Regions from separate parts of the Streptomyces sp. NPDC028991 genome, predicted to be linked through region 1. Evidence: riboswitches for the same ligand, from Rfam matches in the RefSeq annotation. Region 1 holds a riboswitch; each other region holds the start of a gene.
The links. Region 1 has a riboswitch for cobalamin ahead of ACZ4V1_RS21380 (ribonucleoside-diphosphate reductase subunit alpha). Riboswitches for the same ligand answer to the same signal wherever they lie in the genome.
Positions count from the first base shown of each region.

Region 1 (7,429 bases):
CATGCCGACGAAGGCGCCGACGTCGCCCTTGGCGAAGACATCACCCTGCTGCGGGGTGGCCTCGTCCTTGTCCTTCGGCGCCTTGGACAGGGCCTGGAACTTCTTGTAGGTCTCCATCGCGGCGGCGATCTTCGGGTCGTCCAGGTTGGAGACGTACTTGTCGCCGTCCTTCTTGACCAGTTCCGCGCCCTCGCCGATCGCCAGGCCGACGAAGTGGTACCAGTTCTGGCCCGGCAGGTAGATCGGCTCGGCGTCGGTCTTCTCGCCGATCGTCTTGAGGGCGTCGTAGAACTCGTCGCGGGTCTTGGGCGTCTCCTTGATGCCCGCGTCCGCCCAGACCTTCTTGTTGTAGACGACCACGCGGTTGACCACGAACCACGGCGCCGCGTACTGCTTGCCCTCGAAGACGGAGGACTCGTTGATGGACTCGGTCCAGTCCTTGCCGATCTCGGCCTTGAGGTCGGTGAGGTCCGCGAGGCCGCCGGTCTTGGCGTACGCCGGGGTCTGGGTGTTGCCGACCTCGAAGACGTCCGGGGGGTTCTCCTCGGAGAGCGCGGTGGTCAGCTTCTGCTGGATACCGTTCCACGTCTGGATCTCGAAATTGACCTTGGCCTTGGTCTTCGCCTCGAACTCCTTGGCGAGCTCCGCCTGCCAGTCGTCCGGCGAGGACCCGTCCATCACCCACACGGTGAGCGTCTCGCCGGCGTAACCGTCCGCCCCGGCCTTCTTGCCGTCGTCGTCGCCGCTGTCGCCCCCGCACGCCGCGATCGAGACCATCATGCCCGCGATACCGATCGCGGCTATCAGCTTGCGCTTCACGCCACCCTCCTCAGGGATGCCACAAAACCCCCCTGCCTCCCCGCGGTTGCTCGTCGACGCGGACCGCCCATGGGGCCGGGACCTGGACCAATGGTGTAGACCAGTACGGGGAGCTTGGCCCAGACCAATAGGGCTGTCAAGGGTGTTCAAGCACGCTCTTCGCGTCCGTGATGCGACCGAGATATGCAGGGACCTTTCATTGCGCAAGCGGCAGATCGGGCGGACCGGGACCGGGTGTACCACCACCCGCCGAATGACGTGCCGGTACCGTTCCGAACGCACGTACCAGCGACGCCTGACGGCGCTGTGGACTAGACCAACAACGGCCCCGCAGGTATACAGAAGGGATCACGGAGCGTGCGGGGCCAGCCCGGCACGAAGCCGTGCCACGATGTGAGCCGTGGCCGACAGGGATATCGGTCGCTTCGGCACCCGGAGCCGGGAAGGCAGAGCATGAGCACCGACGTCAGCAGTGCGGAGAACGAGGGTGGGGCGACCGTCCGTACCGCGCGTGTGCCCAAGTACTACCGTCTGAAGAAGCATCTGCTCGACATGACCCGGACACAGGCGCCGGGCACGCCGGTCCCGCCGGAGCGCACGCTGGCCGCGGAGTTCGACACCTCGCGCACGACCGTGCGCCAGGCCCTTCAGGAACTGGTCGTCGAGGGCCGCCTGGAGCGCATCCAGGGCAAGGGCACCTTCGTCGCCAAGCCCAAGGTGTCGCAGGCCCTGCAACTCACCTCGTACACCGAGGACATGCGGGCACAGGGCCTCGAGCCCACCTCGCAGCTGCTGGACATCGGCTACATCACCGCCGACGACCGGCTCGCCGGGCTGCTGGACATCACGGCCGGCGGACGGGTGCTGCGCATCGAGCGGCTGCGCATGGCCAACGGAGAGCCGATGGCCATCGAGACCACCCACCTCAGCGCCAAGCGCTTCCCGGCGCTGCGCCGCTCCCTGGTGAAGTACACGTCCCTCTACACCGCGCTCGCCGAGGTGTACGACGTCCACCTCGCCGAGGCCGAGGAGACCATCGAGACCTCCCTGGCCACCCCGCGCGAGGCCGGCCTGCTCGGCACCGACGTCGGCCTGCCCATGCTGATGCTCTCCCGGCACTCCCGGGACCGGACGGGTCAGCCGGTGGAGTGGGTGCGCTCGGTGTACCGGGGCGACCGCTACAAGTTCGTGGCCCGCCTGAAGCGCCCCCAGGACTGACGCCGACCGTAGGGCGTACCAGGCAAATCCCTCCGCGCGTGACCGCGAAGTTGCAGTTGAGGACCGATATACGGACAAGGGCTTCCGCTTTCTCGACACCGTCACCTACATTTCGTGCGCACTGCACGAGGTGATCAGCGAGGGGACGGAGCCACCGCATGTCACAAGCCCCAGAAGTGAGCAGAGGGCCGGTGGTGACGCCGGTGCGCGTCGTCATCGGCCTCTGCCTGGCAGCACCGTTCGTCGCCATGCTGTGGGTCGGTTCGTACGCGAAGACAGACCCGGCCTTCATCGGCATACCGTTCTTCTACTGGTACCAGATGGCGTGGGTGCTCATCTCCACCGCGCTCACGGTGATCGCGTACAAGCTGTGGCAGCGTGACCAGCGCGCCCGCCGGGAAGGCGGGGCCAAGTGAACGACGGCGTGAACGGCGTCGCACTCGCCGTCTTCATCTTCTTCTTCGTCCTCGTCACCGCGATGGGCTTCCTGGCCGCCCGCTGGCGCCGGGCCGCGAACGACCAGAGCCTCGACGAGTGGGGCCTCGGCGGCCGCTCGTTCGGCACCTGGGTCACCTGGTTCCTGCTGGGCGGCGACCTGTACACGGCGTACACCTTCGTGGCCGTCCCCGCCGCGATCTACGCGGCGGGCGCGGCCGGCTTCTTCGCGGTGCCGTACACCATTCTGGTCTACCCGCTGATCTTCACCTTCCTGCCGCGGCTGTGGTCGGTCTCCCACAAGCACGGGTACGTGACGACCTCGGACTTCGTGCGCGGCCGCTTCGGCTCGAAGGGACTGTCGCTGGCGGTCGCCGTCACCGGCATCCTGGCGACGATGCCCTACATCGCACTCCAGCTGGTCGGCATCCAGGCCGTGCTGGACGTCATGGGAGTCGGCGGCGGCAAGGACACCAACTGGTTCATCAAGGACCTGCCCCTGCTCATCGCCTTCGGTGTGCTGGCCGCGTACACCTACTCGTCGGGGCTGCGCGCGCCCGCGCTGATCGCGTTCGTGAAGGACACGCTGATCTACATCGTGATCGCGGTGGCGATCATCTACATCCCGATCAAGCTGGGCGGCTTCGACGACATCTTCGCCTCGGCGAGCGACAAGTTCACCGAGTCCGGCAAGGGCGGGCTGGTGCCCGACCACGGCGGCCAGTGGACGTACGCCACCCTGGCGCTCGGCTCGGCGCTCGCGCTCTTCATGTACCCGCACTCGATCACCGCGACGCTGTCCTCGCGCAGCCGGAACGTGATCCGCCGCAACACCACCATCCTGCCGCTGTACTCGCTGATGCTCGGCCTGCTCGCGCTGCTGGGCTTCATGGCGATCGCGGCCGGGGTCAACGTGGAGAACGGGCAGCTGGCGATCCCGCAGCTGTTCGAGAACATGTTCCCGGACTGGTTCGCCGGCGTGGCGTTCGCGGCGATCGGCATCGGCGCCCTGGTCCCGGCGGCGATCATGTCGATCGCGGCCGCGAACCTCTTCACCCGCAACATCTACAAGGACTTCATCAGGCCGGACGCCACCCCGGCCCAGGAGACCAAGGTCTCCAAGCTGGTGTCCCTGATGGTGAAGGTGGGCGCGCTGGTCTTCGTCCTCGGCATGGACAAGACGGTCGCGATCAACTTCCAGCTGCTCGGCGGCATCTGGATCCTGCAGACCTTCCCGGCCCTGGTCGGCGGCCTGTTCACCCGCTGGTTCCACCGCTGGGCGCTGCTCGGCGGCTGGGCGGTCGGCATGATCTACGGCACGGTCGCCGCGTACGGTGTCGCCTCGCCGACGCAGAAGCACTTCGGCGGCTCCTCGAAGGAGATCCCGGGCATCGGCGAGATCGGCTACATCGGCCTCACCGCCTTCGTGCTGAACATCCTGGTCACCGTGGTCCTGACCTTCGTCATGCGGGCGGTCAAGGCCCCCGACGGCGTCGACGAGACGAAGCCGGGCGACTACACGGCGGACGCGGGCGACCCGGGCGTCGAGGTGGAGCTGCCGCCGGCCACGGCGGGCACCTCGCACTGACCCCTGGCAAGCGGCGGGCCGTCGGAGAAATCCGGCGGCCCGTTGTCGTACCCGTCGGGCACACTCGGCCGCATGGACTTCGTGATCCGGCAGGCGGCAACGGACGAGTACGACGCCCTCGGTGAGATCACCGCGCAGGCCTATCTGCGGGACGGCCTCCTCGACTTCGGGGAGAGCGACGCGTACCTCGGCGAGCTGAGGAACGTGGCCAAGCGTGCGGCGGGCGCCGAGGTGCTGGTCGCCGCGGCGGACGGCCGGGTGCTCGGCGGCGTGACCTTCGTGCCGTCCGGTGGCCCCATGGCCGACATCGCCCGGCCCGGCGAGGCCGAGATACGGATGCTCGCCGTCGCCCGCGAGGCACGCGGACGCGGGGTGGGCGAGGCCCTCGTACGGACCTGCGTCGACCGTGCCCGGGCCGTCGAGGGCTGTGCGCGCGTCGTGCTGTCGACCCAGCGCACCATGCGCACCGCCCACCGCCTCTACGAACGGCTGGGCTTCGTCCGCACCCCCGGCCGCGACTGGAACCCGCTGCCGGAGCTCGACGACATCACCCTGCTCACCTATGAGCTGACGCTCTGAAACCAGCGCGGCCCCTTCAGGAGCCCACCGCGACACAACATGTGGGGGTGCTCACCGAGCACGGCACAAGATGTATGCTCATGCTCGCTGTCGCCGCAGGGGAATCCGGTGCGAATCCGGAACTGTCCCGCAACGGTGTACTTGTGCGTGTTCGCGTGTCCGTCGTATCTGCGTGAGCGCGCACTGGCTTCAGTCCGAGGACCTGCCGACAGTGCGCCCGTACCGTCCCGGTCCGGGTGCCTGACGTCCGGGCCTCGTGGAGTGGGCCGGTGGACGCGACGCCGCGTGCGCTCGTGAGCTGCCCCGCCCTCCCCCAGGCCCCGTGCCGAGCGAGGGAGTGCCCCACGTGACCATCGCGCCAGCCGACCCGGTTTCAGCGGCCCCGGTGACGAGTTCAGCGGCCCCGGTGTCCGCCGAGGAGCCCGACGGGCCCGGTGCCGCGTTGCTGCGGACCCTGACCGAGCTGACCGCCGATCTCCCCGACGCCGACCCGGGCCGGGTCGCCGCCGCCGCGCTGCGCGGCCGGTCCGCCCGTGCGGACGGGTCGGAGCTGCGGGAGCTCGCCACGGAGGCGGCGGCCGGGCTCATCTCGGAGGACCCGGTCTACTCCAGGCTGGCCGCCCGGCTGCTGACCATCGCCATCCGCGCCGAGGCCGCCTCGCAGGGCGTCACCTCCTTCACCGAGTCGGTCGCCACCGGCCACCGCGAGGGCCTGATCGCCGACCGCACCGCCGAGTTCGCCCGGCTGCACGCGGACCGGCTGGACGCGCTGGTCAACCCGGCCGCCGACGACCGCTTCGGCTACTTCGGGCTGCGCACCCTGTACAGCCGCTACCTGCTCCGGCACCCGATCACCCGCAAGGTCGTCGAGACGCCCCAGCACTTCATGCTGCGGGTGGCCGCCGGCCTCGCCGAGGACGACACCACGCGTTCGGTCGACGAGGTGGCCGCGCTCTACGGGCTGATGAGCCGCCTCGACTACCTCCCCTCCTCCCCCACCCTGTTCAACTCCGGCACCCGGCACGCCCAGATGTCGTCCTGCTACCTCCTGGACTCGCCCAGGGACGAGCTGGACTCCCTCTACGACCGCCTCCACCAGGTCGCCCGCCTCTCCAAGCACGCGGGCGGCATCGGCATCGCCTACTCCCGCGTCCGCGCCCGGGGTTCGCTGATCCGCGGCACCAACGGGCACTCCAACGGCATCGTCCCGTTCCTGAAGACGCTGGACGCCTCGGTCGCCGCCGTGAACCAGGGCGGCCGGCGCAAGGGCGCGGCGGCGGTCTACCTGGAGACCTGGCACGCGGACATCGAGGAGTTCCTGGAGCTGCGGGACAACACCGGTGAGGACGCCCGCCGCACGCACAATCTCAACCTGGCGCACTGGATCCCCGACGAGTTCATGCGCCGGGTGGACGCCGACGGGCAGTGGTCGCTGTTCTCGCCCGTGGACGTGCCCGAGCTGACCGACCTGTGGGGCGCGGAGTTCGACGCGGCCTACCGCGAGGCGGAGGAGGCCGGCCTCGCCCGCAAGACCCTGCCCGCCCGTGAGCTGTACGGCCGCATGATGCGCACCCTCGCGCAGACCGGCAACGGCTGGATGACCTTCAAGGACACCGCCAACCGCACCGCCAACCAGACGGCGGAGCCCGGTCACGTCGTCCACTCCTCCAACCTCTGCACCGAGATCCTGGAGGTCACCGACGACGGGGAGACGGCGGTCTGCAACCTGGGCTCGGTGAACCTGAGCGCCTTCGTGGACCCGGCCTCCCAGGACATCGACTGGGAGCGTCTGGACGACACCGTCCGCACGGCCGTCACCTTCCTGGACCGGGTCGTCGACATCAACTTCTACCCGACCGAGCAGGCGGGCCGCTCCAACGCCCGCTGGCGCCCGGTCGGCCTCGGCGCGATGGGCCTCCAGGACGTCTTCTTCCAGCTGCGTCTGCCCTTCGACTCGCCGGAGGCCAAGGCCCTCTCCACCCGCATCGCCGAGCGGATCATGCTCGCCGCGTACGAGACCTCCGCCCACCTCGCGGAACGGAACGGCCCGCTGCCGGCCTGGGAGAAGACCCGTACGGCCCGGGGTGTGCTGCACCCCGACCACTACGGTGTCGAGCCCGCCTGGCCGGAGCGCTGGGCGGCGCTTCGCGAGCGCATGGCCACGACCGGGCTGCGCAACTCCCTGCTCCTGGCCATCGCGCCGACCGCCACCATCGCCTCCATCGCGGGCGCCTACGAGTGCATCGAGCCGCAGGTCTCCAACCTGTTCAAGCGCGAGACGCTGTCCGGTGAGTTCCTCCAGGTCAACTCGTACCTGGTGAAGGACCTCAAGCGGCTCGGCGTGTGGGACGCCCGTACCCGCGAGGCGCTGCGCGAGGCGGGCGGCTCGGTACAGGGGTTCTCCTGGATCCCCGAGGACGTCCGCGCGCTGTACCGCACCGCCTGGGAGATCCCGCAGCGCGGCCTGATCGACATGGCCGCCGCCCGCACCCCGTACCTCGACCAGGCCCAGTCCCTGAACCTCTTCCTGGAGACGCCGACCATCGGGAAACTCTCCTCGATGTACGCGTACGCCTGGAAGCGGGGCCTGAAGACCACGTACTACCTGCGCTCGCGCCCGGCGACCCGTATCGCCCGCGCGGCAGCCCGGGCCACCGTCCCCGCGCAGGCCACCCCGGACCCCGATGCGGTCGCCTGCTCCCTGGAAAACCCCGAGTCCTGCGAGGCCTGCCAGTAATGACCGAGAACACCAAGAACCTGCTCGACCCTGGCTTCGAGCTGACCCTCCGC
Region 1 covers NZ_JBVHVP010000010.1:173,810-181,238, forward strand. Annotated here, with positions in the region: gene ACZ4V1_RS21355 (extracellular solute-binding protein) at 1-819, opposite strand, end outside; gene ACZ4V1_RS21360 (GntR family transcriptional regulator) at 1,273-2,037, shown strand; gene ACZ4V1_RS21365 (DUF3311 domain-containing protein) at 2,196-2,453, shown strand; gene mctP (monocarboxylate uptake permease MctP) at 2,450-4,060, shown strand; gene ACZ4V1_RS21375 (GNAT family N-acetyltransferase) at 4,133-4,639, shown strand; cobalamin riboswitch at 4,714-4,863, shown strand; gene ACZ4V1_RS21380 (ribonucleoside-diphosphate reductase subunit alpha) at 4,986-7,376, shown strand; gene ACZ4V1_RS21385 (ribonucleotide-diphosphate reductase subunit beta) at 7,376-7,429, shown strand, end outside.

Region 2 (7,429 bases), on a different contig from region 1:
ACTCCGTCGACTCGCTCACGACAGGTGCCTTTCCAGTACGAGGGTGAGCGCGGCCAGCGCCGTCAGCAGTGCGACGCTCGCCGCCGTGAAGGGCACCGAAACGCGGGCCTCGGGCACCAGGACGCGCAGGGTGCCGTCGTAGCCGCGCCCCGCCAGACCGGTCTGGAGCCGCGCCGCCCGGTCGAAGGCCCGCACGAACGCCGTCGCTCCCAGCCCGCCGAGCGAACGCCAGGCGGCGGCCCGGGTGGTGTGGCCCAGCCGTGCGGCCTGCGCCTGCCTGACCCGGTGCACGGAGTCCAGCAGCAGGAAGCTCATGCGGTACGTCACCAGCGCCACGTCGACGACCGGCGCGGGCACCCCGGCCCGCACCAGGCGGGGCAGCAGATCCGACATCGGCGTGGTGAACGCGAACAGCAGCACTCCGAGGGAGGCCGCCGAGGTGCGCAGCAGAAGTTCACCGGCGCGCACCGGGCCGCCGTCCGCCGCCGTCAGGAACCCGCCCGGGCCACCGACCTGTACCAGCAGCGGCAGCGCCCCGGTCACGCAGAAGCCCAGCGGAACGCGGTACGCCCGCCACAGCCGACGTCCGGGCACCCGCGCCGCGCCGAGGAGCACGGCGAGCGCCGTCACCAGGACCAGCGCCGCGCCGGGCCAGGGCGGCAGCGAGATCGCGAGCACGGTCAGGCCCAGTCCGAGCACGGCCTTGTCCACCGGATGGCGACGGCGCCAGCGACTGCTGTGCGCCGCCGCGTCGATCGGCAGCACTCAGTCGCCCGCGGGAACGTCGCCCGCGGGAACGTCGCCCGCCGGGACGTCCCGCAGCGCTGCCGCTGCCCGCTCCTCGCCCTGTCGCCGGCCCCGGCGCAGCCCGAAGTAGTAGGCCAGCACGCCCGCGCCGATCGCGGCCTGCACGGCGAACAGCGCCGACTCGATCTCCCCGGACGGCGGCTCGTACAGCGGCGAGAACCAAGGCTCGTAGTCCGGCTCGATCTCCGTGATCGCCGTCTCCGCCTCGGCATCGGCGCCGGCGAACGGCTCCTCCTTGTGGTCGCCGAGACCCAGCACCAGCGGCAGCACCGCGAGCGCGGCCACGACGAGCAGCAGCAGGGCGTTGATCTTCGCGTTGCGGCTCATCGGGCCACCGCCTCCCGCTCGCCGGACGTGGTCTTGCCGGACTTGGCCGACAGAACGCCCAGCCGGGTCAGTTCACCCTTGCTGGACTGCACCAGCAGTCGCATCACGACCACCGTGAGCAGCCCCTCGCTCACCGCGAGCGGAACCTGCGTGACGGCGAAGATGGACCCGAACTTGCCGAGCGCGCCCAGGAACCCGCTGCCCGGGTCCGGGAACGCCAGCGCCAGTTGCACGCTGGTGACGCAGTACGTGGACAGGTCGGCGACGAACGCCCCGAAGAACACCGCGACCATCAGCGGCACGTCGTAGCGGCGCAGCAGCCGGTATACGGCGTATCCGGCCCAGGGGCCGACGATCGCCATCGAGAAGACGTTGGCGCCGAGGGTGGTCAGCCCGCCGTGCGCCAGCAGCAGTGCCTGGAAGAGCAGGGTGATGGTGCCCAGTACCGCCATGATCGGCGGACGGAAGAGGATGGCGCCCAGACCGGTGCCGGTCGGGTGCGAACAACTCCCGGTGACGGACGGCAGTTTCAGGGCCGACAGGACGAACGTGAAGGCCCCGGCGGCGCCGAGGAGCAGGGTGCTCTCCGGATGCTCCCTGACCTCACGGGTGAGTGAACGGACTCCGTGTACGACGAACGGCGCGGACGCGACACCCCAGGCGATCGCGTGCGCCGGTGGCAGAAAGCCCTCGGCTATGTGCATGGCTCAGCAGACCCTCTCCAGCACCTCGTGGATGGACGACGCGCCTTGGCCGGTCTCCTGGCTTACGGGTACCACCGCCCGTGCTCCGCCTTCCCGGGTCACAAGAACCCAGTGGCTGCCCGTGAGGGCCGGAGCCGGACTTCCCGATTCACAGTGGCGAGGGCCGCACCGGCATCACACCGGATTTCCCGTTCACCAAGGCGTGGCGACAGTAGTGCTCCCTCGAGGGTGGTGACAAGCGGGCCTCCGGTCCGGCCGGGCGTGCCGCCGCTCCCGCGGACAGACCCCGGGGCTGCGGAAACGGCCGCCGGCGCCGCTCCTCGCCCGGACGGGGCACTCGCGTCAGCCCGGCCGGCCCCGGCCCGTCCGCCGGACCACCACGTCGCGCATCCGCTGGGTGAGCGCGGTCGCGGCGGCGGTGAGGAACACGAAGCTGTAGACGATCTGCAGGACCGTCACGACCCGCGCGGCCTGGCCCCGCGGCGTGATGTCCCCGTAGCCGACCGTGGCGAGCGTCACCACGGTGAAGTACAGCGCGTCGACGCGGGTGCCCAGGCCGGTGAACTCGCCCGGCTGCTTGGCGAGGGCGTAGTACGTCGCCGAGAAGACGTGCACGGAGAGGACGATGAGCAGGGTGATGACCACACCGGGCCGGGTGTCCGGGCGTTCGAGGAGGACATGGCGGATCTGCCTCAGCAGCAGCGCCGCCACGGCGGTCAGCATCAGGGCGAACAGCAGCCAGCTCAGCAGGGGCCGCTGCGGGCCCAGGTGGTCCAGGGGAAGCAGGAAGTAGGCCACGACCACGCCCCCCGCGACGCCGGCCCGCATCAGCCAGGGCCGGGCCGCGCGCCAGGCGGTCCGGGGCCGGCTGCCGCCCGTGCGGCCCCCGCGCTCGTGGGTGGCGCGGCGCTCGGTCACCGTCCCGTCTCCGCGGCCGGGCCCGACGCCGGTGCCGATGCGGACGCCGGTTCCGGTGCGGTCCGGCGTACCAGCTGGGTGACGACGAAGGCGACGACCGACGCGGTGACGATCAGCGGCATCTGGTCGTACGCGTCCGCGCCGGTCAGCAACACCGCCAGCACCGAGCTGGCCAGCGGCAGCCCGGTCACCGCGGCCGACGCGGCGGAGATACCCAGGGCGAGGGCCGGGGCCGCGCCGAAGCCGGGGAGGCCGGAGCAGGCCATGGCCGTCGCCGTGCCCAGCAGTACGGCCGGGAAGATCGGGCCCCCGCGCAGGCTGCCCAGCGCGATGCCCCAGGCCAGCCCCTTGCAGGCCACGAGCGCGATCAGGGCGCCCACGGACCAGGCGTGCGGATGCGCGGCGAGCTGGGCCAGGGTGGCCTGCCCGGACAGTGCCGCCTCCGCCGGGGAACGGCCGGTGATCAGGGCGTACGCGGTGAGGCAGACGCCGACCGCCGTGGCGCAGGCGACGGTGCGTACGGCGGTGCGGTGCCGTGTCCAGGAGACGGTGCGGTAACCCAGCTCGCGGGCGAACGTGACCAGTACGGCGATCAGCGCCGCCGTGGGGACGCCCCACAGGAAGTCGCCCGCGTCCGGGTTGGCGCCCGGCGGCACGTCGTGCAGGGCCAGCGCGCCGATCCTCAGGCCGGTCCACTCACCGAAACCGGTGAAGACCAGGGCGCCCGCCGCACTGGCCAGCAGACAGGGCAGCAGCAGGGCGACCAGCTGCGCCCCGCCGAGCCCGGCCCCCTCGATGAGCAGCACCGCCGCCACCACCGGGCCGCCGAGGATGGTGGAGATCGCGGCGGTGGAGCCCGCCGTGGCCAGGATCGCGCCCGCCCGCGGGTCCCCGGCCGCGCCCGCCCGCCGCACCGCCAGCAGCGCGAGCCCGCTGCCGACGGCCATCAGCGGAGCCTCCGGTCCCAGCACCACGCCGAGCGGCAGCGTGGCGAGGGCCGCCAGGACGGCGCCGGGCAGCGCGCGCGGGCCGACGGGCGCGCCGCCCAGCCCGTTGACCGGCAGATGGCCGCCGCCGCCCGGCATCCGGGTCACGATCGGCGCCAGGATCAGCCCCGCCAGCACCAGTGCGGGCAGCGGCCACCACCAGGGCGGGGCGTCGTAACCGGCGGCCTCCGGCAGCGACGTCCACACCCAGTGCTGGAACTCGTGCTGGAGACCGACGAAGAAGAAGCAGGCCAGCGCGATGGGGACGCCCAGCAGTACACACAGCAGCAACAACCGCAGATAGCCGGGGCTGAGCAGGGTGCGCCGCAGGGACTGCTCGGCCCGGGCCGGCACCGCGTTCGCCGGCGGGGGCTGAGTCGTCACGGGCCCTCCTCGGTCCACCTCGCCCCTCGGCACCTGGTCCGACGGTCCGTCGCGCGCGTTCGCATGTGCGCCTCAGTAAACGTGAGGCGCGCGAGGGGCGCACCCGCACGATTCCGTTGCGGACGACCGTGCGCTCCGGCACGACCGAACCCGGATCACCCGTTCGGCGGGCCCACATGGCCGGGCGGGGCGGGTGCCCGCAGGCTCGGAGTGACCTGTCGGCGCCCCGGGGTGCCGGTGGGCGCAGTCCCGTACGGGGACCCGCAGAAAGGACTCCGCTCATGAGCCAGCACGCCGCACCTTCTCCCGGCACGCCGTCCCACGGCGCCGACGGACCGCGGCCCCCGCGATCGGCGGACCGCGCCGGCGGCTGGGTGACCGGCGGCGTCGTCTTCGCGGGCGTACTGATGCTGCTGAACGGCGCCCTCGCCGTCCTGCAGGGCATCGCGGCCATCGCCGAGGACGACGTGTACGCCCGCGTGGGCAGCTACGTCTACGAACTCAGCCTCACCGGCTGGGGCGTCATCCACGTCATCCTGGGCGCCCTGGTGCTCGCCACCGGTTACGGCCTGCTCAAGGACATGGCCTGGGCGCGCTTCGCGGGCATCGTCCTGGCCTCGCTGAGCCTCGTCGCCCAGTTCCTCTTCCTGCCGTACGCGCCCGTCTGGGCCGTGATCATGATGGCGATCGACGTGTTCGTGATCTGGGCGCTGGCCAGCCGCCAGGAGCAGGCGGACCACGCCGGCCGACGGGTCTGAGCACCGCGTGCCGACGGGCCTGAGCACCGCGAGCGTACCGACGCCCCGCCGAGCACCGGCGGGGCGTCGGTGCGCCTGGCGCCGGACCCTGGGCTCGGTGGCGTCGCGGGCCGCGGGCCGCGGGCCGGTGCTCGGCGGGGCGTCGGTGATGGCGTAGGTGTTTCAGGTGTCGCTGCTCAGCGGCGTCGCAGGACTCGCGTCAGTGCCGTCGCCGCGACGGCGGCGGCAAGTCCCGTGCCCGCGAGGGCCAGAGCCTTGGTCCGGGGCCCCGGAGCCACCGGCCGGGCGCCCGGCGCGGTGCCGTACGCGCTGCCCGGCACGTCCGCGTCACCGGCGGCGTGGGGGAGCGCCGAGGCCAGCAGCTCCGCCAGGTGCACGCCCTCGTGCCCGCCGCTGTCGAACTCGTGGATCTGTGTCCGGCAGCTGAAGCCGTCGGCGAGCACGACGGTCGCCTCGTCCTCCTCCCGCAGCCGCGGCAGCAGCACCCGCTCCGCGCACGCCTCGCTGACGTCCAGGTGGCCGCGCTCGAAGCCGAAGTTGCCGGCCAGGCCGCAGCACCCGGAGTCCAGCCGCTCGGCGTCCACCCCGGCCCGGCGCAGCAGTTCCCGGTCGGCCTCCCAGCCGAGCACCGCGTGCTGGTGGCAGTGCACCTGGGCCAGCGCCCGGGCGGACCGGTCGGGCACCCGCGGCGGCTCGTAGCCGGGGGAGTGCTCGGTGAGCAGCTCGGACAGCGTCACCGTTTGGTCGCGCAGCCTCAGCACGTCCTGGTCCCCGGGGAACATCTCCGCCGCGTCCGCCCGGAACACGGCCGTGCAGCTCGGCTCCAGCGCCACCACCAGGCCACCCGCCCGCACATGCTCGGCCAGTCCCCGCACGGTCCGGGTCAGGACTCTCCGTGCCGTCCCGAGCTGCCCGGTGGAGATCCAGGTCAGCCCGCAGCACAGCGGCCCGGACGGCAGTTCCACCCGCCAGCCGGCGTGCTCCAGCACCCGCACCGCCGCCCGTCCGATGTGCGGATGGAAATGGTTCGTGAAGGTGTCCGGCCACAGCAGCACGGTCCCGCGCCGCCCGTCGCCGTCCGGCTCGTGGCGGGCGAACCACTGCTCGAAGGTCTGCTCCGCGAACAGCGGTACCTCACGGTCCGCCACCCCCGCGACGGCCACCGCGGCCTTCGACAGCAGCGGCGCGTGCGTGAGCGCGTTGACGGCCGGCGCGAGGCGGCTGCGGCCCACGGCCTGGGCGAGCGCGGGCAGCCAGCCCATCGACCAGTCGGAGCGCGGCCTGCGCCACGGCCGCCCCTCGTAGTGGTGGGACAGGAACTCCGCCTTGTACGTGGCCATGTCCACGTCCGCCGGACAGTCCTTCTTGCACCCTTTGCAGGACAGGCACAGATCGAGGGCGTCCTTGACCGCATCCGAGCGCCAGCCGTCCTGGATCGCGGCGTCGCCGTGTCCGTCGAGCATCTCGAACAGCAGCCGCGCCCGGCCCCGGGTGGAGTGCTCCTCCTCCCGCGTCACCTGGTACGACGGGCACATCACCGTGCCCTCGCTGGTGTGCTGCCGGCACTTGCCGACGCCGACGCACCGGTTGGCCGCCTGGGAGAACGATCCGCCGTCGTGCGGGAATCGGAAGCGCAGGTCGCGAGGCTCGTACGGGGCCCAGTCACCGCCCAGGCGCAGGTTCTCGTCCAGCCCGTACGGCGCGACGACCTTCCCCGGGTTCATCCGGTCGAGTGGGTCGAAGACGGCCTTCAGCCGCCCGAAGGCCTCGACGAGACCGTCTCCGAACATCCGCGACAGCAGTTCGCCCCGGCTCTGTCCGTCCCCGTGCTCGCCGGACAGCGACCCGCCGAACTCGACGACGAGGTCGGCCGCCCGCTCCATGAACCTCCGGTACGTCGCCACCCCTTGCGCGGTGTACAGGTCGAAGGGGATCCGGGTGTGCACGCAGCCCTGTCCGAAGTGGCCGTACAGGCTGGGCCCGGTGTCGCTCTGATAGCCGAACTCCTCGAACAGCGCCCGCAGCCGCCGCAGGTAGTCGCCCAGCTTCTCGGGGGCGACCGCCGAGTCCTCCCAGCCCTCGAAGGTGTCGGGCTTGCCCGGGATGTGCGCGGTGGCGCCGAGCCCGGCCTCGCGTACCTGCCACAGATCCTGTTCGTGCGCCGGGTCGTCCATGAAGGCGCAGTCGGCGTCGTGCTCGGAGCGGTGCACCGCGTCGAGCATCCGGTGGGCCCGCGCGCCCGCCTCGTCGACGGTGTCGCCGCCGAACTGCGCCAGCAGGTAGGCGTTCCCCTCGGGCAGTTCGCCGAGCGCGCTCTCGTTGAGGCGCTTGATCCGCTGGTCGCGGACCAGCCGGGCGTCGACGCCCTCCAGCGCGATCGGCTCGTGCGGCAGGACGTCGGGTACCGCGTCGGCGGCCTTGTCGATGGCGTCGAAACCGAGGACCACCAGGACGCGTTCCTTGACCACCGGTACCAGCTCCAGCTCCGCCCGCACCACGGTGACCAGCGTCGACTCGCTGCCCACCAGCAGCCCGGCGACGTCGA
Region 2 covers NZ_JBVHVP010000011.1:42,770-50,198, forward strand. Annotated here, with positions in the region: gene cbiQ (cobalt ECF transporter T component CbiQ) at 16-765, opposite strand; gene ACZ4V1_RS21845 (energy-coupling factor ABC transporter substrate-binding protein) at 766-1,134, opposite strand; gene ACZ4V1_RS21850 (energy-coupling factor ABC transporter permease) at 1,131-1,838, opposite strand; cobalamin riboswitch at 1,869-2,053, opposite strand; gene ACZ4V1_RS21855 (potassium channel family protein) at 2,181-2,666, opposite strand; gene ACZ4V1_RS21860 (chloride channel protein) at 2,753-4,126, opposite strand; gene ACZ4V1_RS21865 (DUF7144 family membrane protein) at 4,408-4,884, shown strand; gene ACZ4V1_RS21870 (FAD-binding and (Fe-S)-binding domain-containing protein) at 5,061-7,429, opposite strand, start outside.
Region 2: another riboswitch for cobalamin. It lies ahead of ACZ4V1_RS21850 (energy-coupling factor ABC transporter permease); the one in region 1 lies ahead of ACZ4V1_RS21380 (ribonucleoside-diphosphate reductase subunit alpha).

Region 3 (7,429 bases), on a different contig from region 1:
CGACGCCGGCCTGCTGATAACCCGCCACCTGGGCGGCCACCATGCGACCCACCTCGCGGGCGTCGGCGCCGAAGGAGCGGATGTTGATGATGGGGTTGGCCGGATTCACGTTGACGTCGGCGACCGGGGCGAAGTTCTGGTGGATGCCCAGGGCGGCGAGCTCGGTGCCCGAGATCCGTCCGGCGGTGCGCGCGTCGGAGCGCGAGCCGCCCGCGCCGAGCGCCATCGCCCCCGGCAGCTGGGTGGCGCCGCTGCCGATGCGGACGTTGGCCCCGTGCTCCTGGTCGATGGAGATCAGGGACGGGATGGGAGTCGGCAGGGCGAGCGAGGCCCGCTGCACACCGTTCGTCAAGTCCGCTGTCTGGCGGGGATCCTGGATGTTGTTCGCCCAGCCGGAGAAGTAGATGACACCGCCGATGTGGTACTTGGCGATGAGCTCGGCCACGGTACGGACGCCGAGTTCCCTGGAGTTGCGTTCCTGGTCGAACTGGCTGGGTGAAGTCGCCGACGTACCGTAGAAGTACGGCACGAACAGCTGGCCGATCTTCGCCTCGATGCTCATCTTGGAGATGATCTTCTTGAGGCGGTGGTCGCGACGGTGCGCGACCGCGGGGGTGGCCGCCGCGCCCACGGCGCCCGTCGCGCCGGCGGCGACCACGGTCGCGGAGGCGAGAACGGTCCGTCTGGACAGACTCCGGTCCTGCATGCGGACATGCTCCTTCCAGCCTTGCCCAGCAAGGGAATTGAAGGAAAACGCGAAGGGCTTCGAACAGCGGGTAACGTAGCCCGCCTTTCACGGGCAGGGCAATAGGTCTAGACAAGCGTGTCAATCATCTTCCCGTCCGTGCGAAATGGTGGTGCGCGTCTGCCCGGACCACCGATACGCGCACGGTGCCGCAGGGCATCCTCCGAACACGATTGGCCCCGCTCCCTTTGCCCCGGACGATGTGGGTACCCAGGGTGGGAACATCGGGTGGTGAAAGGAGCGACCATGACATCCCTCTCCGCGGTGCGCGGGCGGTGTGCTCTTGTCACAGGTGCGCTCGTCCTGGCCATGACCGCGAGCGGATGCGGTGGGGACGACGAGTTCTCCCTGCCGGACTGGGAGGCGCCGGGCCAGAACGGCCGTGTCGGCGATCTGATGATCCGGTACGCGCACGTGGCTGAACCGCAGGACGGTCCGTGGCAGCCCGGAGACGACGTCCCCGCCTACGTGTGGCTCTACAACAAGGGCGACGAGGCCGACAAGCTCGTGGGCGCCGAGACGCCGGCCGCGGCCTCGGTGGACTTGGTGGACTCCGACGGCAAGGTGCTGACCGGCGGGGTCGACCTCCCGGTGGGCCGGCTCGTCCAACTGGAGCGGGACAGGACGCACCTGGTGCTGCGCGACGTGAACCGGCAGATCAGGGGCGGCGACTTCATGAAGTTCACCATGCGGTTCGAGAAGGCCGGCACGACCACCTTCAACATTCAGGCACAGGTGCCCGCCTACGAGGAAAGCCCCTCGCCGACCGGGTGAACCGCTCGTGCCGCCGCTCGTGCCGCCGCTCGTGCCGCCGACCGGGTGAACCGCTCGTGCCGCCGGCCGTGCCGCCGGCCGTGGTGTCATGGGCGTTGTTCACCGGCCAGGGGCCCGCTGTCCAGCTCCGGACTGTCACGCCGGAGCGTGCATTGCCCGGCGGCTCGTGAACCGGGCGGCGCGCACTCGTTCGCCGTTTCCCTCGGGCGACCCTTGCGGCCGCTGAGCGGCGTACGGGCCCCGCGGCTGCCTTGCCGCCGGTGCGCGGCATGCGACCCGGTACCGGCAGCCCGGCGCCCTTGAGGCGTCGGCCACCCGCCGCGGCCCTTCCCAGGTGGCGCGGACGGGCACGGGCACCACCATCGGGTGGTCCTTCAGCCGCGTGGCTCTTCGGGGAGGAACGTCACCTGCGGGGCGCCCGTGCGCGGATGGGTGGCGACCTCCGCCGCCACTCCGTAGACCTCGGCCAGGAGCCGCGGGGTGAGTATCTCGGCCGGCGGGCCGGAGGCGGTGACCTCGCCGGCGTGCAGGACGTAGAGGCGGTCGCAGTAGTAGGCGGCCAGGTTGAGATCGTGCAGGGCGAGCAGCACGGTCGTGGGCAGACGGCGCAGGGTGCCGAGCACCGACAGTTGGTGGCGGACGTCGAGGTGGTTGGTGGGTTCGTCGAGGACGAGGAGGGTGGGCCGTTGGGCGAGGGCGCGGGCGATGAGGACGCGCTGGCGTTCGCCGCCGGAGAGCCGGTCGAAGGGGCGGTCGGCCAGGTGGACGGCGTCGACCGCCAGGAGCGCGGAGTCGATGAGCCCGGCGTCCTCGGGGGTGTCGCCGGCGAGGAGCCGTTTGTGCGGGGTGCGGCCCATGGCGACGACCTCCCGGACGGCGAGATCGAAGTCGGCCGCCGAGTCCTGGACCACCGCGGCCACGGTGCGGGCCAGTTGCCGCACCGGCAATGACCAGGCGTCGCCTCCGTCGACCCGGACCTGACCGGCGTCCGGGCGCAGGACACGGTAGACGGTGCGCAGGAGGCTGGACTTGCCGCTGCCGTTGGGACCGACGAGGCCGATGGTCTCGCCCGGGCGGGCGGTCAGGGACACGTCGCGCACCAGGTGGCGCGCTCCGGCGGTGAGCGTGACGCCGTCGACGCTCAGTTCGGTCGCGGTCATGCCACTCCTCGGTCGGTGCCGCGCCGGGCGTCCCGGCGCATCAGCCACAGGAAGAACGGCCCGCCGCACAGGGCCGTGAGCACGCCGACGGGTATCTCCGTCGGCGCGGCGATCGTCCGTGCGGCGATGTCCGCCCAGATGAGGAAGACCGCTCCGCCGAGTGCCGCCGTCGGCAGGACCCGGCGGTGGTCGCCGCCGACGAACAGGCGCACGATGTGGGGCATCATCAGGCCGACGAAGCCGATCGGTCCGGCCGCCGCGACCAGTACGCCGGTGACGAGGGAGAGCAGGACGAACAGGCGGGCGCGGAAGCGGGCCACGTCCAGTCCCATGGTGGTGGCCGCCTCCTCGCCGGCCAGCAGCAGGTTCAGGTTGCGCGCCTGGGCCATGAGGACGCCGACGCCGAGCAGCAGGGCCGCGCCCGGCAGCCACAGGGTGCCCCAGTTGACCCCGCCGAGGCCGCCGAGGGTCCAGGCGAGGACCGCGCGGGCCTCGTTGCCCCGGTCGGTGGTGAGCAGCAGCAGATTGAGCACCGCGGTGAGCACCGCCGCGATCGCCACTCCGGACAGCACGAGCCGCGACGAGGTGATGCGTCCGCCGGTGCGCGCGGTGGCGTACACGAGCAGGAGCGCGCCCAGGGCGCCCACGAAGGCGGCCACCGACAGGGAGACCGGCCCGAAGAGGGTGACCCCGAAGACGATCACGGCGACCGCGCCGAGGGACGCCCCCGAGGAGACGCCAAGCAGGTACGGCTCTGCGAGCGGGTTGCGCACCAGGGCCTGTAGCGCGGTGCCGACCACCGCCAGGCCGGCGCCGGTGACCGCACCGAGCAGTACCCGCGGCGCCCGCACGTCCACCACGATGGTCTCCCGGGCCCGCGACCAGCCGGGCTCCTGCCAGTCGGCACCCAGCGCGTGCGTCACGATGCCCCACACCTCGCCGGGCGGCACCCGGACGGAGCCGATCGCGAGGCCCGCCGTGGCGGAGACGACGAGCAGGGTGGTGAGTACGAGCAGCGTGACCGCCAACCCCGTACGGCCCGCCCCTGGCTCGGTCGTCTTCCACCGTTGAGCCGTCCGTTCGGTGGACGTGTCGGTGGCGGCCTGGGTCACCGGAAGCTCTCGGGGTGCAGTCCGCGGGCCAGGTCGTCGACCGCGTAGGCCGAGCGGATTCCTACCAGGGTGGCGGTCAGCGGCAGGACGACGAACCGCTTGTTCCTGACGGCGGGCACGTCGGCGAGCGCGGGTTGGGAGAGCAGGAACCTCTTCTTCTCCTCGACGCTTCCGGCGCCCGCGTAGTCGTAGATGGCGATGACCTCCGGCCTGCGCTCGACGACTTGCTCCCAGGAGACGTCGCCGAAGACGTCGTCGAGGTCGGCGAAGACGTTCTCGCCGCCGGCCAGCCGGATCAGCTCGGTGCCCAGGCTCTTGCCGCCCGCGGTGAACGCGCTCTTGTCGCCGCTGTCGTAGAGGAAGACGGGCACCTCTGGCTCGCCCGCGACCTCGGCGGCGGCCTTGCCGACGCGGTCCTCGAGGTCGGTGACCAGCCTGTCGGCCCGGTCCGGGACACCGAAGATCCTGCCGATGGCGCGGATCTCGTCGTAGGTGTCCCGCATCGTCACCCGCTTCTCGCCGCAGTACTCGCGGTTGAGGTAGGTGTCGATGCCGGCGTCGGCGAACGCCTTGCGGGACCGGCCCTCGTTCTCGGCGAAGGCGCTGCCGTAACCGCCGTAGACGAGATCGGGTTCGGCGTCCAGGACCGTCTCGAACGACGGTTCCTTCTCCGCCAGCTCGGGGATCGCCTCGTAGTCCTTCTTCAGCTCGGGCAGGACGGCGGAGTCGGGGAAGGCCGTGCCGGCCATCCGGTCCTTCAGGCCGAGGGCGAGCATGAGTTCCGCCGGGTGCTGGTGGATGGTGACCACCCGTGACGGCGGCCTGTCGTACGTCGTCCTCACGCCGCAGTTGTCGATGGTGACCGGGAAGCCGGTGGGCACGGCCGTGGTGGCCTTCGCGTCCCCGCCGCCCTCGTCGGACGGACCGCAGCCGGTGGTCAGCAGTACTGACGAAAGAGCCATGGCGGCGGCCGTGGCACGAAGGAACCCGCGCGTGCGGGCAGGGGTGAACAGCTGGGACACGTGAAGCCTCCTGGAGTCCGCGCTCCTCGGATCGGGCCCGCGACGGACCAGTGTCCTGACTCCCGGATCGACGTTCCCTCCGCCTTCCCGCGCGGGGCGCAGTGGCGTGTCGGAGGGGCGCTCCCCGGTCACAGTGGCGGGACCGTGCCGGATTCGCACCGGCTTCCTGTCTCCCGTCGCGGCGATGACCAGGTGATCCTACGTTTCCCCGAGCCGACGGCGAAAGGGCGTGCGGACCCGGCCGCACGCCCCGAGCCTCCCGCACGCCTCGCGGACAGCCTGGTACGGGGGTGGCAGCGCACTCTTCTGCGGCTGGCCCGCCCGGCCCGTCGGCCCGCGACGGCCCCCTCACGCCCAGGAGTCGGACCGAAGGCCGGTACCGGGCGGGCGGTGCGGCGTCCCGGGGTGGGATGATGGCCGACGACAAGGCGACGGCGGAACGAGGAAGCCGGTGCGAATCCGGCGCGGTCCCGCCACTGTGATCGGCGAGCGAGTCCCGACAGGCCACTGCCCGGCAACGGGTGGGAAGGCAGGGACGAGCATTGACCCGAGAGCCAGGAGACTCACGCGGTCGCTACCTCGACGGACCACCGGGGCGGATCTCCCCGGAGAGAGGGACGGCACCGCATGCCCGCAACGCCGGCCGGACGAACGACGGACGACACGAGGGCCGCAACGGCCACCGCCCCGGTGCCGTGCCGCATCGTCGTGTGCCGCGACTGCTGCTGCGGCAGCCCCAAAGTGACCGGCGTCGACCACACGGCCCAGACCGAGCGCCTGCGCGCCGCGGCACCGGTACGCGTCTCCGACTGCCTCGACGTCTGCGACCAGGCCAACGTCATCGTCGTACAGCCCTCCGCCGAAGGCCGCGCCGCCGGTGCCCGGCCCGTCTGGCTGGGGCTCGTCAACGACCCGGACGCGACCGAGGACATCGCCGCGTGGGCACGCGCGGGCGGGCCGGGCGTGGCACCCCTGCCGGACATTCTCGACCTGTACGCCATCACGCCGCCGCGACGGCGTACGGCCCCCTGACCGTACGGACGGAGAGCCGGAGGCAGGACGGGAACCGGGCACGACCGCCGGTGCCTCAGCCGCGTCCGTCACCCCCGCCCCGCATGAACGGGGCCGGCCTCGGCGGCCTCTTCGCCCCCCACCGGCGTTGTCGACGAGGCCCCGCCGCATCGCCCTGGACCAGGCGCGCCCGGCCCGGCTCCTGGCGCCGCTCGCCGGCGTACGCGTGGTGGAGCCGCCGTACGAGGCCGTGCCGTCGCGGGAGGCCATGTGGTGGCACCCGTGCACACCCACGACGCGGCCCACACCCGGCTGCGTGAGACCGCCGCCCGCGTCGGCGGGCGGACGGCCGATGAGCCCGAGGGGCCGGCGGGTGGTCCGCGCACGGGAAAGAACTGCCGCCGCTCAGCGGCGCGGACCGCGCGCCCGACGTCAATCCGGTGGAACGCGAGGTGACGTGCCGCGCGGTGCACTACCGTCTCGCATGTCGAACACGGTGACGAACGGGGGCGGTTGGATGTTGGCGGAGGGTATGGCCGCGCTGGCCGCCGCCGGAGGCGCGGCGGTCGTCCAAGCGGCCGGGACCAGCGCCTGGCAGGGCCTGCAGCAGTCGGTCGCGCGGTGGTTCGCCCGGGGCGACGGGGAGCGTGAGCGCGTCGAGCTGGAACGGCTCGACCATAGTGCGGCCGCGCTGGAAGCCGTACCGGACGACGAACGGGCCGGCGTGCGCAGCGGCCAGCAAGGCGCCTGGCAGGCCCGCTTCGAGCAGGCGTTGGAGAATCTGAGCGCCTCCGAGCGCGAGGAGGCCGCCGAGATCCTGCGGGCCCTGCTGCAGACACACGCCCCGGCGGACGGAGCGGAGGCGCCCGCCGACGGCCCGACGATCCGCGGCAACGTGGACATCCGGGCCGATCACGGTTCCGCGGCGGCGGTGCAGATGCGTGACGTCACCGTCGGAACCCCTCCGCAGCCGGGTCCGCAGCAGGGCTGAGCGGGCTCGGAGGCGGTCAGGCCCCGCACGTCACGGCAGACATGGTCGTCTCGGCCACCACTGGAGGATTCGCGGTCGGGCACGCCGACAGCATCACGTACTACGCTTCCGCGCCGGAGCCCGGGGACGGTCACCGCGCCGTGCGGACGAGCGGCCCCGGGCACCGGCTCGGCTCGTACCTGAGAGCCGTCCGGTCGGCAGCCGATCAACTTCCGCACCCCGGGCTGGCACCGGAGCTCGACGCGCCGTCACTGGCCGATGTCTACGTGCCGCGGCGCACCTCGCTCCGGGCCGCGCGGGCTCCCGCGGCCGCCGAACACGTCTTCACCGGCGACGGACCGATCCGGGTCCTGCTGGCCGGACCGGGCCACGGCAAGTCGACGCTGCTGCGGCAGCACCTGCTGTCCGCCTCCCGGCACCTGCTGACGACGGAGGCGGACCCCGCCTCCCCGGCACCCGCCTTCCCGGTGCTGGTCCGCGCCGGCGACCTGGTGGGTGCGCCCCTGCTGGCGCCCGCCCTGGCGCACGCGGTGACCGAGGAGTACGGTCCCTTCGGGCTGCGCGAGGTGTTGACCGAGGACTTCTTCCGCCGCCCTCCGCGTCTCGGCGCGCGG
Region 3 covers NZ_JBVHVP010000008.1:87,649-95,077, reverse strand. Annotated here, with positions in the region: gene ACZ4V1_RS18520 (glycoside hydrolase family 3 protein) at 1-706, opposite strand, end outside; gene ACZ4V1_RS18515 (copper chaperone PCu(A)C) at 992-1,519, shown strand; gene ACZ4V1_RS18510 (ABC transporter ATP-binding protein) at 1,894-2,679, opposite strand; gene ACZ4V1_RS18505 (FecCD family ABC transporter permease) at 2,676-3,791, opposite strand; gene ACZ4V1_RS18500 (ABC transporter substrate-binding protein) at 3,788-4,753, opposite strand; cobalamin riboswitch at 4,842-5,019, opposite strand; cobalamin riboswitch at 5,230-5,378, shown strand; gene ACZ4V1_RS18495 ((2Fe-2S) ferredoxin domain-containing protein) at 5,441-5,845, shown strand; partial or broken gene ACZ4V1_RS18490 (hypothetical protein) at 5,982-6,280, shown strand; gene ACZ4V1_RS18485 (hypothetical protein) at 6,357-6,815, shown strand; gene ACZ4V1_RS18480 (NACHT domain-containing protein) at 6,857-7,429, shown strand, end outside.
Region 3: another riboswitch for cobalamin. It lies ahead of ACZ4V1_RS18495 ((2Fe-2S) ferredoxin domain-containing protein); the one in region 1 lies ahead of ACZ4V1_RS21380 (ribonucleoside-diphosphate reductase subunit alpha).